One region of the Peribacillus sedimenti genome, then DNA from elsewhere that is predicted to be linked to it. Evidence: predicted binding sites of a transcription regulator. Region 1 holds the regulator's gene; the other holds the start of a gene.
What was found. Region 1 encodes NrdR, which represses ribonucleotide reductase genes. Its sites were predicted from a motif close to AACACNATATATNGTGTT; they were not measured.

Region 1 (9,872 bases):
AACTCCAGGACGGGATTAACCTGGCATGGTGATTCTTGGGCATAACCGTAGCATGATACCAAAATGTATTTTTCCAAAAACCCGTATATAACATCAGGAAAGCCGACTTGGGCTTTCCTTTTTTGTATGAATTTGATGAAAATAGATATTTTACAAGATAAATTACAAACAGGTTGGAAAATTAAAAAAATTATACATTTAGTCCTCACATTTTTTCGTTAATATGTTATACTAATTCCAAGAATAATCCGAAAAAGTATAACATTAATTCTGGAGGGCCGAATAAATGAAGGCGAGAATAGCAATCAACGGGTTTGGTAGAATTGGAAGAATGGTTTTCCGTCAGGCAATATTGGAAGGTAATCTCGATATTATAGCAATTAATGCAAGCTATCCTGCAGAAACATTAGCTCATTTAATACAATACGATACAAATCATGGAAAATTTGAAGGAGAGGTGGCTGCCGAGGAAGGTGCTCTCATAGTAAATGGCCACCGTGTTCAGTTAATAAACAACCGGGATCCAAAACAGCTTCCGTGGAAAGAGATGAACATAGATATCGTCATAGAAGCAACTGGTAAATTCAATGATAGGGAGAAAGCAGCACAGCATCTGGAGGCTGGCGCCAAAAAAGTGATTCTGACTGCTCCAGGTAAAAATGAAGATGTTACCATTGTAATGGGTGTAAATGAGGGCGCGCTTAAAATCGATAAGCACCATGTCATTTCTAACGCATCTTGTACAACCAATTGTCTGGCACCTGTGGTGAAGATACTGGATGAGCAATTTGGGATAGAGAATGGTTTAATGACAACAGTACATGCCTATACAAACGATCAGAAAAATATAGATAACCCGCATAAGGACCTAAGGCGTGCACGTGCTTGCGGACAAAGTATCATTCCGACTACTACCGGAGCTGCCAAGGCTCTTTCGCTTGTACTGCCCCATTTGAAGGGCAAGCTTCATGGTATGGCACTCCGTGTCCCTACACCTAATGTGTCCCTGGTAGACCTGGTCGTGGATTTAAAGCAGGAGGTAACCGTTGAGCAGATTAACGATGCTTTCTTAGCTGCTTCATTAGGATCTTTAAGCGGCATTTTGGATTTTACGACAAAGCCATTGGTTTCCGTTGACTTTAACAGCAATCCACACTCTGCTATCATTGATGGGCTTTCTACCATGGTGATTGGAGAAACTAAGGTAAAAGTGCTTGCCTGGTACGATAATGAGTGGGGATATTCAACAAGAGTAGTGGATCTTGCGAAATATGTAGCCCATGAATTGCTTAGCATGCAACACGTCAAGGTTGGATAAATAGGATACCTGCCTGCTAAACCTGCTGTTCTCATCAGCAGGTTTTTTTTGACATAAAACATTTCATAGCTGCAAAGTCGGCTTTTAATAATTAAGAATGCTTCTATATTGCGGTCAACCTGGGGAGGAATATAGAACCTAAAAAAATAAATAGATTTATTGCAAATCAAAAATAAACAAAGTATACTATGACTCGTGAACTTGTTATAGTTCATAAATAGCTACTTAAAGGGTTAGGACCTCTTTGGACTAACTTTCCCCCGTGGTAGTTGTTTGTTAGATTATTGGGTTAGATTCCAAATCATGTTTAAAGGGGGAACTTGAACATGGAAACAATGGGAAGGCATGTCATTTCAGAGCTTTGGGGTTGTGACGTTGGAAAATTAAACGATGTTCAGTTAATTGAACAAATCTTTGTTGATGCTGCATTGAAATCTGGTGCAGAGGTACGTGAAGTAACTTTCCATAAGTTTGCGCCACAGGGAGTAAGCGGTGTGGTCATCATTTCTGAATCACATTTGACCATTCACAGTTTTCCCGAACATGGTTACGCAAGCATTGATGTCTACACATGCGGAGATCTAGATCCTAACATTGCTGCAGACTATATTGCAGAAGCATTACATGCACAGACTCGCGAAATTATTGAACTTCCTCGTGGCATGGGTCCTGTTCAAGTTAAACAAAACAAGGCAAATGCCCTATAAGAAGAAGCCGCAAGAGATGTAGAATTGACTGCATCTCTTTTTTGATGCAAAACTATGTGTATTCCGGTAGAAGCGTGAAGTGACAAGTTTTACATAAGCATTTGTTATTTGATTCGCTATTTAAATTTCACATAAACATGTATAATAGGGGTATCATCATGCAGGGAGCCGGTGTCTTTGGCTCGGAGAAATGTGTGCGGGAGTTCAAATTTTTATAAAATAAACCTGAAATTAAGTCTAAGGATGATGTATAAGTGGGATTGTTTCAGACATTGTTCCAAAGATATTCACAGCAGTGCGAAACAAGTGAAAAGCATTCGGATGAACAGCTTTTGACCAGATACTATAAAGCTACGGCAGACCAGGCCCTATCTTCGCTGCAAGAAGTGTTTTCCAATCAACGCAATTATAAAATACGGTCTGTCTCCAAGGAGCATGGAGAAATGTTTATAGAAACGCTTACTTCTCCAAAAATATTTCTGGTAGCGACATGCATAACTGTTAAACCATTTGAAACAGCTGTTGACTTTACTGCTTCTTCGGATAAAAAGTCTATTGCTGGAATTTACCCTGCGTTAAGAAAGCAAATTAGCGAGGCATACGGCGGCCTTGATCAAAAACTTACAACCATAGGTGCAGGAAAGCGGGGAAGGGGCATCCGTCCGTAAGTTCTCTCCTGTACTGTACACCTGTTTTTCATTACAAAGTATAATCATTTGATTCCGGAGCTGATTGTTATGAAGTGCCCATCCTGTCAATATAATGGAACAAGAGTGTTGGATTCCCGCCCGGTAGATGAGAGTAAATCGATACGAAGGCGAAGGGAATGCGAGGCATGCGGATTCCGATTTACTACATTTGAAAAGGTGGAAGAAATACCGCTTATTGTAGTTAAAAAAGAAGGAACCCGTGAAGAGTTCAGCAGGGATAAAATATTGCGTGGGCTGATTAAGGCCTGTGAAAAAAGGCCGGTTCCCTTAAAAGAACTTGAGGATATTACCAATCACGTCGAAAAGGAGCTACGGAACCAGGGGGTCTCGGAAGTGAAAAGCGACGATATTGGTGAAATGGTAATGGACAAGCTTGCCAAGGTGGATGAGGTGGCATACGTGCGCTTTGCCTCGGTTTACAGGCAATTTAAAGATATCAATGTCTTCATAGATGAACTTAAGGAACTAATAAATAAAGAACGAAATCAGAGCTGAAGAAATCATCCTTTGGCTCTTTTTTAGCTTGCCACCTAGAGAGTGTTTCGATGAAAGAGTGAAAGGAAAGGTTTTGAAGCTATGACAAAGCATTGGCAAGAACTGCTTCCGGTAGACAGATATATGGTATCGGCTGCTGGGCTTCTTCATGAATACGACCGTAAAATAATTACTCTGCTATACCAGCCTTTAATCGGACCGGTTTGCGTCAGTTTGTATATGACTCTATGGAGTGAATTGGAAGAAAACCGCCTCTGGTCACAATCCTCGCTTCATTATAATTTAATGAATGCAATGGGACTTAACCTGGCAGACATTTATTCGGCAAGGATTAAACTGGAAGGCATAGGGCTGCTCAATGTTTATAAAAACAAAGGAGAAGAGGAAACCAATTTTGTTTATGAATTGAATGCTCCTCTTTCACCGGAGCAATTTTTTACGGACGGCATGCTAAATATTTATTTGTATAAAAAAGTGGGTAAGGTCCAATTTGGCAGGCTCAAAAAGCTTTTTTCCGACCAAGTGATAGCTACAGACCAATATGATAATGTGACAAAGTCGTTTACAGAGGTATTTGCCTCAGACCAGTTGGATTCTCTATATGTCACTGACGAAGCGAGAGAGGAGCTGCTTCCTGAAAAAGGAACCAATTTCTTTAGTAAGGCGCAGGCTGGAGACACAAAGGGATTTGATGAATTGTTTGATTTTGACCTTTTGCTCGCCGGCATTAAGTCTTCCTTAATACCCTCAAAGGCTTTCACTCCAAAGGTGAAGGATACCATTGCCAAGCTTTCTTTCCTATATGGTATTGACGTTCTGCAAATGCAGAAGCTTGTGATTGGTTCCTTGGATGTGCAGAATGAAATTGATATTGAAGCCCTCCGAAAAGCGGCAAGAGACTGGTATCAGATAGAGTATAGCAATGAGATGCCCTCCTTGATTGACAGAGTGCAGCCTGCGATATTGCAGTCACAAAAAAATGAGCCTGTTACCAAGGAGGAACAGCTGATTCGCCATTTGGAAACTGTGTCTCCCAGAGAAAGATTAATGCAGCTCTCTGGCGGTGCGGAGCCATCTAATTCAGATTTGCAGATTATCGAAGGAATTATGATGAACCAAAACTTGAATCCGGGCGTCGTGAATGTCCTCATTGAGTATGTAATGCTAAAGACGGATATGAAGCTAACTAAGAGCTATATTGAGAAAATTGCCAGTCATTGGGCACGGAAAAAGGTTGAGACTGTTAAACAAGCGATGGATCTGGCAAAACGGGAGGAAAACCAGTATCAATTATGGGCTCAAGGCAAAAAGGATGGCAGGAATATACAAAAAAGAGCTACCAGGAGTGAAATAGTTCCGGAGTGGCTGAAAGAAGAGAATGCTCCAGCAATGGCGGATAGAAAGCAAAACAAAGCGGATAAAGAAACCGAGGAACGTAAACGCCAGCTGGAGGAAAGACTGAAGAAGCTAAAAAGCAGGGGGTGAATGAATAATGGAAAAAATCGGCGATTCTTTAAGCAAACTCACAAACAGTACAGATTTTCTTAAACGCTATGAACATCTAAAAAATGAGGTTCTTAACGACAAAAGCGTCAGGCTTTTTCTGAATGAAAACAGCTCCCGTATCACAAAGGAAATGGTTGACAAAAGTTTAAGCAAACTCTATGAATTTTCAGCCCAAAGCAAGATGTGCGATAAATGCCCAAGCCTGGACGGCTGTATTAACATGATGCAGGGGTATCACCCAAAGCTTGTCATACGTGGCAACTTGATAGACCTGCAATATGAAGCTTGTCCACGCAAGCTTATTCATGATGAAAAGAGCAAGCAGCAAAAACTCATCCAAAGCCTCTACGTTCCTAAGGAAATCCTGTCGGCGACACTTGAAGATTTTTATCAGAGCGACAGAGGTGATTATCGAATGGAGGCAGTCGACAAGGCAACCAGCTTTGTCGAAGAGTATGCTGAAGGCAAGAAGCAAAAAGGGCTGTACTTATATGGGAGTTTTGGCGTAGGCAAGACCTATTTGCTGGGGGCAATAGCCAATGAATTGGCAGCAAAGAATATACCTTCCATGATTGTGTATGTTCCAGACTTTTTACGCGAAATCAAGGCAGCTATAGGAGATAACACAGTTAACGAAAAAATTGAAATGATAAAGAAAGCTCCGGTGCTCATGTTTGATGATTTCGGTGCAGAAACGATGAGCAGCTGGGCAAGGGATGAAGTTCTAGGTCCGATTTTACAATTCAGGATGCTTGAAAATATGCCCACCTTCTTTACATCCAATTTTGATTACGCTGGCCTTCAAAATCACTTTACCTTTTCTCAGAGAGGAGAGAAAGAGGAGGTCAAGGCAGCAAGAATCATGGAACGAATCAAATATCTTGCCGAACCTCTTCTGCTTCAGGGAGAGAACAGAAGGGCATGAATACCATGCAAGCCAGTGCCGCTGACACTGGCTTGCTTTTTTTTGTAGTCTAGCAGTCATATTTGTCCCAAACTGGTACCCATTCTACTTCTAAACAAACCGGCCCTTCCATATACATATATCAGGAAAGGGTTTAGGGGGGGTTTTATTGTTATACATTCATTTTGAAAAACCATCAGAAGCCATGAAAATGCTACAGTATGTTTCTGCCCATCCATTTGGGCGGGAATTAAATGAATATATAGTATTTGAAGATGAAAAGGGATTGTTTGTTAATATGAAGGCAAACTATACGGGCAAGCTCGTCAATTTGCTGAGCGATGTGTTTTACAGGTTTCTACTTGAACATAAACTCCTTAGCCTGATGGAAAACATCCTAAGGCAAAAGTTCTTTTATCGGGAACAGGAAGAGATTGATACAATCGTAGAAATTGCGTACTCCCTTATCGAAACAAAAATGATTGAAACACGCGATGCCATTTTTTCAAAAGAAAGACAGATTCTCCATGAAGGACTATGCAGTTTTTTGCTCGGGCACATTTCGTTCTCATTTGATTCGTTTGCTACATTTCGATTGAAATCCTTCCATGAATCGCTGCTCGTATTCGTTGAGAATGCAATTGATGAATATAAATTGGAGCAGGACTACCAAAACTTCATCGCAACCCTTCGCGATTTTTTAAATAATACCGAATCGAAAATGGATGTAATCCACCTTTTGCACCATAACGGCTTCCACTTTTATGACTCGCAATTTAGGGAAATGGGGAAACAGGTGATACATAAATTGATCGACAGAAAGCTATTGTCGGAGAATCCGGTGTATATTGATTCGACGACCATTGCACCGCTAATCTCCATAGCGCCCCAAACCTTGCAAATATATACGGATGAAAGGGAGGACGGGCTGATTCAAACTGTCATCCGCATATTTGAGGAGCGTACTGTCGTCCGTTCTGTTAAAGGCTTTTACAGCGCGGTACAGACACCGATTGGTGAGTAATTATAGAAAGAGCACTTCATCCATACCTTAAAATTCTTCTTAATTTGACTTGATTTTCTGTACATAACAAATTATAATTTCCTACATACTATGAAACATAATATTTCCATAAGTTATGATGAGGATATGGGTATTCTAAAAACGGTTTGCAGAGAGGGAAGACATGGCTGAAAGCTTCCTAATACGGTTAGGGCACCTACCACCTCTAAACTTCAGCTATGAAAGCATTCGTGTAAGTATTGGCTGACGGGATGCTGCCGTTATCAGTTATAAGTGTCGATCTGCTTAGCCGGATTGAAACGAGGGTGGAACCGCGGGTTTATATAAAACAATTAATAAGCTCGTCCCTGTATTTATATACAGGGGCGGGCTTTTTTGCGTTTATCCCGGAAATAGCCAGGCCCCTGGCAAAACGAATTAATTAAAACGAAGGAGTGAGACTGTATGTCTGAAATGATTAAAGTTAGTTTTCCAGATGGAGCGGTGAAGGAGTTTCAAAGGGGAACGACTACAGAAGACATTGCAGCTTCGATTAGCCCGGGGTTAAAAAAGAAGTCAATCGCCGGTAAATTCAACGGACAACTGTACGACTTAAGACGCCCCCTAGAAGCTGATGGGCCGATTGAAATTGTAACCCAGGACAGCAAGGAAGCCCTTGAAGTACTTCGCCATAGCACTGCCCACTTAATGGCACAGGCGATTAAACGCCTGTATAAGAATGCCAAATTTGGTGTTGGGCCAGTCATTGAAGGCGGTTTTTACTACGATATGGATCTGGAAGAGTCCTTAACACCTGAAGACCTTCCGAAGATTGAGAAGGAAATGAAAAAAATCGTCAATGAGAATCTTGATATCCACCGTGTGGAAGTGAGCCGCGATGAAGCGGTAAGACGCTTTGAAGAGATTGGCGATGAGTATAAGCTTGAATTAATTGAAGCGATTCCTGCAGAAGATCAGGTAACTATATATGAGCAGGGAGAATTTTTTGATCTTTGCCGCGGGATTCATGTTCCATCCACAGGCAAGATAAAGGAATTCAAATTAATGAGCATCGCCGGTGCTTATTGGAGAGGCGACAGCGACAATAAGATGCTCCAGCGTATATACGGAACTGCGTTCTTCAAGAAAGAAGACCTGGAAGAACACCTTCGCTTGCTGGAAGAAGCGAAAGAGCGTGACCATAGAAAGCTGGGGAAAGAGCTTAGCCTCTTTACAAGCTCTCAATTGGTAGGCCAGGGACTTCCTCTATGGCTCCCAAAGGGTGCAACAATCCGCAGGGTAATTGAGCGTTACATCGTTGATAAAGAACAGCGTCTTGGATACGAACATGTATACACTCCGATCATGGGAAGTGTTGATTTGTATAAGACTTCCGGACACTGGGAGCATTACCAGGAGGATATGTTCCCGGTTATGGATATGGATAATGAACAGCTTGTTCTGCGTCCGATGAACTGTCCTCATCACATGATGGTATACAAAAACAGCATCCACAGCTACCGGGAACTTCCAATCCGTATCGCAGAGCTTGGGACAATGCACCGCTATGAGATGTCTGGTGCACTTTCCGGACTTCAGCGTGTGCGGGGGATGACTTTGAATGATGCCCATATTTTTGTCCGCCCAGATCAGATCAAGGATGAATTCAAACGCGTTGTAAACCTGATATTAGCTGTTTATAAAGACTTTAATATCAAGGATTATACTTTCCGTCTTTCTTACCGTGATCCACAGGACACTGAAAAATATTACAACGATGATGCAATGTGGGAAAAGGCGCAGGGCATGCTGAAGGATGCCATGGATGACCTGGGACTTGAATATTTCGAGGCAGAAGGAGAAGCGGCTTTTTATGGGCCAAAGCTGGATGTCCAGGTAAGAACTGCATTAGGAAAGGATGAGACTCTGTCTACTGTACAGCTGGATTTCCTATTGCCTGAGCGTTTTGACCTTAGCTATGTAGGCGAGGATGGCAAGCCGCATCGCCCTGTTGTTATCCACCGCGGAGTCGTATCTACAATGGAACGTTTTGTTGCTTTCTTAATTGAAGAATACAAAGGAGCATTCCCGACATGGCTGGCACCGGTACAGGTACAAGTCATCCCTGTTTCTCCCGATGTTCATCTTGATTATGCAAAGGAAGTAAGGGAGAAGCTGCAGGCTGAAGGCTTCCGTGTAGAATTGGACCAGCGCGATGAGAAAATCGGCTACAAGATCCGTGAGTCTCAAATGCAGAAAATTCCATATATGCTCGTTGTGGGTGACAACGAAATTAAAGAAGGCAGTGTGAATGTGCGTAAGTATGGACAGCAGGCATCAAATACTGTAGCATTTGAAGACTTCATGCGTTCATTAAAAGAAGAAGTCAGCCATTGATGGCTTGGCTGCTGACTGTATATTTTAAGATTCTACAACCGGGAAGCACTTTTGGTGCTTCCCTTTTTTGATTCAGGTAGGGTGTAACGTGGGTCTGTATTTGTACTGGGTAGGCATATGGGTTGTTTAATAAAGTCAATACAGAAGCTAGCAAGCTGTTTTAAATTTTTACTTCGATTTATGTCCGGAAATTCAATCAAAATTTCAGACTGGAGTATAAACTGTGAATTTCAATGATACCTGTTCCTTTCCCTCGAAAACTGAAAAGCCAAATCGATCATAAATTGCAGTTCGAGCATAAAATACAGATTTCGAGCATAAATAACGAATTACGATCATGGCTCACGGATAGCGATCATAAACTTTAGCATTTCGCCCATAAAGCGTGGAATTTCTATCATAAACCCCATTGTGGATATCAAAAACATCATGCTCTCACAACATTCTTTAGTAAATTCAGAGAATTTTTGGCTATTTCATACTAAATCCTTTTTGTTTTAAAGAAGTTAATAAAATGTTTAATATAGATTACCTTATGAAAAATGTTCCTCTATTCAGAGTATATTATCTTTAAAAATCATGGTTCGACTACCATAACATCACAAATAAACAATTAATATTGTACTCTAGTGTATTATCTGTCAACTGATTTAAAAATCAAACTTACGTGATGATGGGGGATTAGCAATGATTATTAGAAAAGCTGTTCCAGAAGATGCGGCAAAATTGGCAGATTTGATTCATTCGGTGGAAGAATCCAATACTATGTTATTTGGTCCGGGAGAAAGAAAACTTACAGAGGAAGCACAGCTGAAAACAATTGTAAGATTAA
Region 2 (9,872 bases), 300 kb from region 1:
AATTGTACAAAAATACTGTTGTTTTTAGTATGATTAGATTAACCATGCAGGCAGTTTCTACTATGGAATAATCGCATGCAGTGAATTCAATATAGGTTGGTGTAGAAATGACTGAGTTTCAAAAACCGGTTTACGGAGGACAAGCAGTGGTGGAAGGTGTCATGTTTGGCGGCAAGCACCATACCGTGACAGCGGTACGCCGCAAAGATACTTCCATTGAGTATTTCAGGGTACGTCGTGGATATAATCCATTGCTTGGCAAACTTAAGAAAATCCCTTTTCTTCGGGGAATCGTAGCTTTAATTGATTCAAGCGCAAACGGCTCTAAGCATCTAAATTTCTCGACGGAGAAATATGATATTGACCCAAAGGATGACCAGAGGGCAGCTGAGGAACAGAAACAATCTACCTCAAAAATTGCAATGTGGCTGGGTGTAGCGGCAATAGGGATTATTTCATTTTTATTTGGCAAGGTTTTATTCACCCTCATTCCTGTCTTTCTTGCAGCATTAACAAAACCTGTATTTGAGAGTGATCTTGCGCAAATCTTTATTGAGAGCCTTTTTAAGCTCTTCCTTCTTTTCTGCTATATTTATTTTATTTCGTTCACGCCGCTCATAAAACGGGTGTTTCAATATCATGGGGCAGAGCATAAAGTAATCAATTGCTTTGAGAGCGGTAAGGAACTTACAGTGGCCAATGTTCAAAGCTCATCCAGACTGCATTACCGCTGCGGCAGCAGCTTCATTCTTTTTACTGTTTTTGTAGGCTTTTTTGTATATGTCTTCTTTCCTACAGATCCATTATGGCTAAGGGTAGTCATCCGGCTGCTGCTAATTCCGGTCGTGCTTGGAATATCCTTCGAAGTGTTGCAGCTGACGAATAAATTGCGCGACGTCCCTGTGTTAAGGTATCTGGGATATCCAGGATTATGGCTTCAGCTCTTGACTACTAAAGAGCCTACAGATGACCAAGTCCAGGTCGCACTTGCGTCCTTCAATGAGCTCTTGAGAATGGAAAAAGACACAGAACAAGGTTTAAAGACTGGGGATATTGTGTAAAAAATAAACATAATATGAAATGAAACCCCTGACACTGCGATAAAATCTCCTTATTGGAAGGTTCAGGCTCCTGCTTAAAGCCTGGCTTCGATAATAGCCGCGAATCTTTGATTATACAGGACACCCCGCCCAAGCTACAAACCCAGCTTGCAGGTAGTTTTGATACTATATCAAAGAGCCAAAATAAATTATAAGATTTAAGTTTAAAAATATCTATTTTTGCTCAAGATGCTCCTAAGGAGGTGTCTTTGTTGAATCGTTCGGTAACATACTTCATTTACTGTATAATCGCTCTTGGTATGATTGGACTAATTGGACAGCTGGTTTACAATCCTGTCGGACTATTTAAAAACCTGCTGATTATTGTTATCGGTGCGGCAATTGTCTATTTTATATACAGGCAATTAACAAAGGGGAAACCTGAAAGGAAAGAGCAGCAAGCATTCTCAAAAGCAGCCCGGCAATCGAAAAAGAGACAGAAAAACAAAAATGCTTCCATCCATGCAAAACGAGATAATGTCGCCAGTATATCCCAAGCAAAATCTTCCAAATCTTCCTCTGCCAGCAAGATAAAGATGCGGAAGAAGTCCGATATACATTTGACCGTGATTGATGGAAAGAAAAATAAAAAGAAGAATCGGGCGTTATTTTAAACGTCCGATTTTTTTATTTAGGCAATTTTAAAGTTTTATAATTTTACCTGACGAACCGTAACTGGTATGGCATACTCACCTGCTATTAGAGGGGCGAGAAAGATGGAAGCGCTCGTCCAGCCTCAGCATGAGAATGCAGGCTAAGCTTATCTGGCTTTTTCATAATTTCGGTCCAAGGGGACAAGCTGCGTCCAATAAACATCTTTTAATGCAAGTTTTTACGTAGTTTGTAATAATTTTAGATAAACATTGTAAGTGCAGGGTGATTGATAAAAATGGACAGCCTTTTAGGCAAGCAAACTAAAAAGCGCCATCAACTTCTAAGACACTTTACTGTTACGATACATGCTTAAGCCAGCCTGAGGCTAATATGACCATCTTCTCAAGAACGCTTGCGCACAGTGCCTTCCACGGTTGATCAGTATCGCTTTGCTTTCCTCGTTCAACAGGAAATCCGTCGCCGAGATTTCCTTCATGGGAACAAAGATAATGTTCTTTACATGTTTGCGGGAGATATACCTCGAATCATGGGCATCCTTCATTGTTTTAAACAGTGCATTGAACATTTCTATCGCATTTTCTATTTTCTGCGGCTTTTTTCTTTCATCATCAGCACTTAATTTTATTCCAAGTACCGGGCGTACCTTTTTCACGTGATCGGAATCGAACAGCCACATTGGGAAATTGCTTAGTACACCCCCATCGACGAATAAATTGCCAAATTTCCGCTTTGTACCGTTGAGCTTGACCGGCTCGAAAAAATAGGGAATGCTGCAGCTCATCCGTACCGCTTTTGCTATAGGAAACGCGGCTGGGTCAATCCCGTAAATTTCCAGATCATCCGGCAGCACAACCAAACGTCCATTTGTTATGTCTGAAGCTATAATTCTTAGTGATTGAAAAGGAATGTCTATAAATGTCCGTACTCCTTTTGCAGCGAGCGTATCACCCACCCATTTTTCCAGGGCATCCCCTTTGTACAGCCCTAATTTCCAATAAAGTAAAAGCCATTTAGCAAATGGGATAGGCAGCCAGTCATGCCGGCGATCTAATAGCACACCTATATCCATATCATTTAGCATTTGATTTATTTCCTGGCCATTGTAGCCCGCTGCGATGAAAGCGGCAATTATCGATCCAGCGCTGGTGCCTGCGGTCCTATTAAAGGAAAATCCTTTCTCTTCCAATACCTGAATTGCTCCTATTAACGCAAATCCTTTAATGCCTCCACCGGAAAATACCCCGTCGATAATCATAGAAGCCCTCCCTTTACCGGCCTTGATAAACTTTAATCCGGCGGGAGGGCAATTATTACTTTTTTATTTATAGACATGCAAGCTGCGTAAATCAGGTGAAATATTGGACCTCTGATTGCGGGAAATAATCGTTTATATAATGACGGATGGTTGATTCCAGCTCCGCTGCTTGTTCATTTTGATAAACATATTTTCCGATTCCATATCTTCCCCACTTATATTTCCTTTTTGATTCATCAAGTTCAAGTTTCGTTTTTGGATAGTTTTTTTGTATCACTTTTTTAGCAGGGGCGGTAAAACGGTGCTGGATTAATTCAAATGTAAGCCCATTGGTGTCCACACCCTGCAATGATTCATGCAATCGCTTGAACAATTCGAGATATCCTTCCTTCCAGTCCTCATGGACATAAATTGGCGCAACGATAAATCCAAGCGGGTACCCAGCTCCCGCCACTTTTCTGGCCGCCTCGATCCTTTCTTCAAAGGAAGAGGTACCGGGCTCAAAATTCTTTATGACATACCGTGAATTTATACTGAAACGAAAGCGTGTTTTGCCATTATGCCTGGCATCCAGGAGATGGTCCACATGATGGAACTTGGTCACAAAACGAAGTAAGCCGTGCTCAGATTCCCCCATGAATTCAATTGTCTTTTTTAAGGAATGTGTCAAATGATCCAGTCCTACAATGTCTGATGTACATGCTGCCTCAAAACGGGTCGGTTCAGGTGCCCTTTCGGCCATATAATTCTTTGCAGCATCAAAAATCTCCTCGAGGTTCACATATGTGCGGATATATGGCTTGCTGCCCAGCGTGGTTTGCAAATAGCAGTAATGGCAGTGGCCCATGCAACCGGTAGCAAGGGGAATGGCATATTCCGCTGAAGGCTTTGACGTATCAAACTTAAGCGTTTTTCTAACACCCACGACGAGTGTTGATTTTGCTGTACGGTATTTTTGAAATTCATTATCGCCTGGCAGGCCCCGAATCTGGTTATGAGACGTCGTTTCCCTTATTTCAATATTCATATCCTCGAATTTCTTCTTCAGCTCCTGGCCGAGCGGATACTCAAGCGCTCTCGGCTCAATATAAACAAGCTGCGGGACAAAAGGTTTCATACAAAACAGCTCCTTTTGCTCAGGGTATGTTTGTCACTCATGTAATTAATGTAATGAGACACCCTAACTGTTAAGGATAGTTTTCCTGTATCCCGGGCTAGTCATAATGTATAAGTTTTGGTAATAAGAGTGGAGGGATGTTCTATGTACAAAAAGAATGAAACCTATGTGACAACAGCACCTGAGGAGAAAAAATTGACAGTTGTGACCGACCATACTTTTCCAAACCTGCGGTTCATGCCGGGAGATTCCGTTGATCAATATAATGAGCAGAAATCCGCAAACCGTATAATGGCTGAAGATGAAATAGGCCAACAAAATGAAAACCTATAATTGCAATGAAAACACAGTTAGCCTGCTCCCTGGAATTCTAAGCTCGCTTGATGTACCCAGTACATTTGCCAGGTGATTCTTGGCAGTCATAAGGACTAGTTACATGATCGACCCTCACGGAACAGATGAAATCTCCTATAGCTGAAACCTGGTCTTCAATTAAAATATCGGCAACAATAAAAACCCCCTGTCCTTCAGGTGAGGAAAGGGGGAAACAGCTTTCAGTAGTATATAAATTATAACCCGCAACGAAGCTGTGCTCCGCAGTTTATACAAGTATTGCAGCCGCCGATTTCTTTAACTTCGCCCTGGCGGCAAACCGGACAAGTGTTGCCTACCTCTGAACCAATTGTTACATTGGTAGAACGAAGCTCATTAATCGTGTCAACAAGAACAACCTTCTGCTTTTCTGCTGCTTCCTGTGCCGCTTCCTGCTCATAAAATGTGTTTTCTTCCGCCTTTAAAGTAAGAACCTGGCTGTCACGGCTTCCATCAACGTATACCGTTCCTCCTTTTGCTCCGCCTCGATAAAGACGTTCGTACACTTTTTCCACTTGTTCTACAGTGTAACCCTTCGGAGCATTTACCGTCTTGCTGATTGAACTGTCAATCCAGCGCTGAATGATGCATTGAACATCAGCATGGGCTTCCGGCGTTAGATCCATGGCCGACACAAACCATTTTGGCAGGTTATTCGGATCGGCATCCTGGTTCCTACCCACGTATTCTTGCACGATGTCAGCCTTCACTTCAATAAATTTGCCGAGACGGCCGCTTCTGTAATATGTGAATGAGAAGTAAGGCTCCAGTCCTGTGGAAACACCTACCATCGTTCCTGTGCTTCCTGTCGGGGCTACAGTGAGCAGATGGGAATTGCGCATTCCATGTTCGAGGATACTCTCTCTAACGTCTTCTGGCATCTTTTTCAAAAATCCTGTGTTAATGAATGCATATCTTAATCGATTTGTTTCTTCTTCGTTTTCTCCTTGCAGGAATGGGAAACTTCCTCGCTCTTTAGCAAGCTCGATGGATGCACGGTAAGCTGATACGGCGATTGTCTCAAACACCTTGTCAACGAGCTGGTTGCCTTCATCGGAGCCGTATTCTGTCTCACAATAAATAAGCAGATCGTGAAGGCCCATTACCCCCAGTCCTACACGGCGCTCGCCAAGTGCCTGTTTTTTATTGGCTTCGAGGAAATAAGGTGTTGCATCGATGACGTTATCCTGCATCCTGACGCCGATTTCGACTGTGCGTTTCAGCTTCTCAAGGTCTACCGTCTTGTTCTCCCTATCAGCCATTTCCGCAAGATTTACGGCAGCAAGGTTACATACTGAATATGGAGCCAGAGGCTGTTCCCCGCATGGATTTGTTGCAACAACCTGCTGCCCATACGCCTTCGCATTCGTCATATCGTTCGCATTGTCAATAAAGAAAATACCCGGTTCTGCAGAATATGTGGCACAGATATTGATCAAGTTCCATAGCTCTTTCGCACGAATGGTACGATACACACGGATTTTATGCCCCTGTTTCTCCCAATCACGCACATCTCCTACATTATGCCATTCCTCATTATAAATTTTCATTTTTTCAGTGTCGTAGCTCTCAACATCGGGGAAGCGGAGCTGGTATTCGGAATCATTTTCAACAGCATCCATAAATTCCTTGGTTAAGCAGACTGAGATGTTGGCGCCGGTCAGAAACTCTGAATTGTGTACGGAATAATTTCCTCCATCTCGAAGCTTCGATTCTGCTTCTTTAATAATCTTTTCATTGAAACCTCCAAGACCCGGGATTGTTTTATAGTTTACAATCCCCTGATACATAGCTGCCTCCTGGTCAGTCAGCGGTGTAAATTTCAATTTCTCCCTGGCATGCTTTTTAATTGTTTCATCCTTTGTATTTTCAACGAGATAACGCAGGATGCGAGGATTTTGCATCTTTGAAATGATGAATTCCACAATATCGGGATGCCAATCAGAAAGCATAATCATTTGGGCTCCTCTTCTGGAGCCTCCCTGTTCCACAAGATGAGTCAGCTTCGCAATATCATCAAGCCAGGAAACCGAACCTGAGGATTTTCCATTAACGCCTTTAGCTAAAGTATTGCGCGGACGGAGAGTAGAACCGTTCGTACCGACGCCGCCGCCGCGGCTCATTATTTCCATCACCTGCTTTCTATGTTCAGATATTCCTTCACGGGAATCCTGGACGAAAGGCATTACATAGCAGTTGAAATATGTTACGTCTGTATCGGCACCAGCTCCGTATAGGACTCGCCCCGCTGGCACAAAATTTAGGTCCGCCAATTCTTTATAGAATTTTTCAAACCATTCTTTCTGCTTGTCATCAGTTTTTTCAACAGCTGAAAGCCCTGCTGCGTTGCGCTTTGCAATTTGCTCGTAATAAATTTCAAGCGGCTTTTCAATTACATCCAGTGAACGGTTGACAATTCCAGTTTCAATCTCTTCCGGCTTGTCTAATACACCGCGAAATTCTTCTTCAACAAGAACCTGGGCTTTCTTGGTTTCCCAGTCGATGTTCACGATGTACCCAAGCCCTCTCGCCGGGAATTTTGGATCTTCTTTGATGGTCAGTACAACAAAATCTCCGCTGGTCAAAGTAATTTTCCCGGTATCCTTAAAAGAATACCGGTCAATCATGACCAGCCTGGATACACCTTTATTTGTCCTGTGCATGTCCGGTGTAATCTCAAATACCTGGGGGAATAAAGAAATGTCTTTGTTCAACCTTTCGACATTAACCTTCATATCTTGCTTAATTACCACTGACATTGCAACCTCTCCTTTAGCTCTATCTCTTCTGTCTCTATATGCCGCGCGTCTATATGTAGTCAATAGATCATCTTTGTAAGTATCATGTTCCCTAAATCTATCATACGAAACCCCCTAAATCAATATATAGTATATAATTTATTTTTTAACATACTACATATTGTGTTATCGGTCATGAGAATTATTTTTGTCAAACACAAAAAAATATAAATTCATAAGAAATATGGAGATAAAGATCATTTTTTGTTGGAAATTCAGTTATTTTTAACATATTTTAAGAGTTGCTTTTTTGGGGATTACATTGACATCTTGTATAGCCTGTCATATATGCGCAAGGGAGTTTACAAGTACTAAAAATTTTATTGAAATTCTCCAGTATCTTTCTAAAAAAAATAAGCGGTGTGAACCGCTTATTTCATTACCGATGATTATTACCGCATAAAATTCCATTCATTGCTTTCGTATTTAGTTCTGGCCAGAGCCATTACCTCTTCTGCCTGTCCCTCAGTTAGTTCATACGGCTGCAGATCAATCCCGAGGCCTTCGGCAAATCCTTTCTTGAAGGCTTCTTTTGCTTCCTGTATATCGATTTTCCTGGACGAAATATCGTTAATGGCTACCGCTTTATTGTGAAAACTCTTCATCATTCGCTCTTTGACTCTTTCGTTAGGAAATTTAAACATGCTGAATAATTTTTCATCATCAAGATCCAGCAGTATGGAACCATGCTGCAAAATGACACCTTTCTGTCTCGTCTGTGCACTCCCTGCTACCTTTCTTCCTTCCACTACCAGCTCATACCAGCTCGGTGCATCAAAACAAACGGAAGATCTAGGCTCCTTCAAAGCCGCTTTTTCTTCATCCGTTCTTGGGACTGCAAAGTAAGCATCCATACCTAAATTACGGAAGCCCATTAGAATACCTTCAGATATTACCCGATATGCCTCCGTTACATTTTTCGGCATTTCCGGATATTCTTCCGTCACGATTACGCTATATGTAAGTTCATGCTCATGTAATACTGCCCTTCCTCCTGTGGGCCTTCTGACAAACCCCAGGCCTTGTTGATGCACTTGTGCTAGGTCAATTTCTTTTTCAGCCTTTTGAAAATATCCGATCGAAAGAGTAGCCGGGTTCCAGCCATAGAATCTGATGACCGGCGGTATTTCCCCCTTGCTATGCCAGTTAAGCAACGCTTCATCCAGTGCCATATTGTACGAAGCAGAACAGTCTCCTGAATCAATAAATCCCCATACTTGTTTTTCCATTGTAATTCAACCCTCTTCATTGCAGCAGTTTAATGAATCCACATAGTAGTGTAACAAAAATTACGGCAAATTTAAAAGAAAGCGATTAAGGCAAAAATAGCCTTTATAAGATATGTTATTAATTTTGTGTTTCTAAGTCAGCGATTATATAATAAAATATGTTTGTACCATTTATAGAGAGAAAGGGGATTGCTTGTGTTATATTTTTTAATAGTTCTGGTTTCGGCTCTTATAGCCTACTCGTTATTTAACTTCATCAGTCAGCGCCGTGCTGTGAAAACACTGACTCAGGAAGAATTCATTCAAGGTTATAGAAAAGCCCAGCTTATTGATGTGAGAGAAGCAAATGAATACGAGGCGGGCCATATTTTGGGCGCGAGAAATATTCCGCTCACGCAGATGAAGACCAGATTAAAGGAACTTCGACAGGACAAGCCTGTTTATTTATATTGCCAAAGCGGATTGCGCAGTGGAAGGGCAGCGCAAATGCTAAAACGCAAAGGATACAATGATTTGTACCATTTAAAGGGCGGATTTAAGCAATGGCAGGGCAAAATTAAAACTAAACATTAAGAATCCATGATGCAATGGATTCTTTTTTTATTCCTGCCTGTGCAGCTCATAAAGAAACCGGGCCTTGCTAAAGGCCCGGCTGGAGATTATGGTTGGTACCTTAGAACTGGCTTACGAGCAGCCAGAGTCTCATCCAATCGTTTTATGACTGTTGTATGAGGCGCTTCCTGAACCACTTCTGGAGTTTCTTCCGCCTCTGTAGCGATTTGAATCATCGCATCTATAAATGCATCCAGAGTTTCCTTTGACTCCGTTTCAGTCGGTTCAATCATCATGCATTCCTCAACGTTCAGAGGAAAATAGATAGTTGGCGGATGATATCCAAAGTCAAGCAGGCGCTTGGCAATATCCAGGGTACGGACGCCGAGTTTCTTCTGTCTTTTGCCGCTCAAAACAAATTCATGCTTACAATGCCTGTCATACGGCAGATCATAAAATGGCGCTAATCTTCTCATCATATAATTGGCATTGATGACTGCATTTTCCGTTACAGCTTTTAAGCCGTCAGGCCCCATTGAACGAATGTACGTATATGCCCTGACATTGATCCCGAAATTTCCATAGTACGGCTTAACTCTTCCAATGGATTGCGGCCTGTCGTAATCAAGGAAGTATTCTCCTTCATGTTTGACTACCAATGGCTTCGGAAGGAATGGGATTAAATCTTTCTTGACTCCCACAGGACCAGACCCTGGGCCTCCGCCTCCGTGCGGACCAGTAAACGTTTTATGGAGATTTAAGTGAACGACATCAAAGCCCATATCGCCAGGCCGTGCTTTTGAAAGGACGGCATTCAAGTTTGCCCCGTCATAA

Region 2: a site for NrdR is predicted at 7,368-7,385, ahead of V1500_RS18840 (vitamin B12-dependent ribonucleotide reductase). Genes of this name have one in related genera too.

The regions. Positions count from the first base shown of each region.
Region 1 covers NZ_CP143547.1:4,123,613-4,133,484, reverse strand. Annotated here, with positions in the region: gene V1500_RS20285 (glyceraldehyde-3-phosphate dehydrogenase) at 287-1,318, shown strand; gene speD (adenosylmethionine decarboxylase) at 1,645-2,025, shown strand; gene V1500_RS20275 (hypothetical protein) at 2,280-2,693, shown strand; gene nrdR (transcriptional regulator NrdR) at 2,763-3,230, shown strand; gene V1500_RS20265 (replication initiation and membrane attachment family protein) at 3,312-4,715, shown strand; gene dnaI (primosomal protein DnaI) at 4,723-5,661, shown strand; gene ytxC (sporulation protein YtxC) at 5,810-6,664, shown strand; gene thrS (threonine--tRNA ligase) at 7,109-9,040, shown strand; gene V1500_RS20245 (GNAT family N-acetyltransferase) at 9,728-9,872, shown strand, end outside.
Region 2 covers NZ_CP143547.1:3,827,177-3,837,048, forward strand. Annotated here, with positions in the region: gene V1500_RS18815 (DUF1385 domain-containing protein) at 108-1,061, shown strand; gene V1500_RS18820 (SA1362 family protein) at 1,313-1,714, shown strand; gene V1500_RS18825 (patatin-like phospholipase family protein) at 2,080-2,970, opposite strand; gene splB (spore photoproduct lyase) at 3,062-4,087, opposite strand; gene V1500_RS18835 (hypothetical protein) at 4,232-4,420, shown strand; gene V1500_RS18840 (vitamin B12-dependent ribonucleotide reductase) at 4,657-7,218, opposite strand; gene V1500_RS18845 (biotin/lipoate A/B protein ligase family protein) at 7,650-8,486, opposite strand; gene V1500_RS18850 (rhodanese-like domain-containing protein) at 8,676-9,059, shown strand; gene gcvPB (aminomethyl-transferring glycine dehydrogenase subunit GcvPB) at 9,146-9,872, opposite strand, start outside.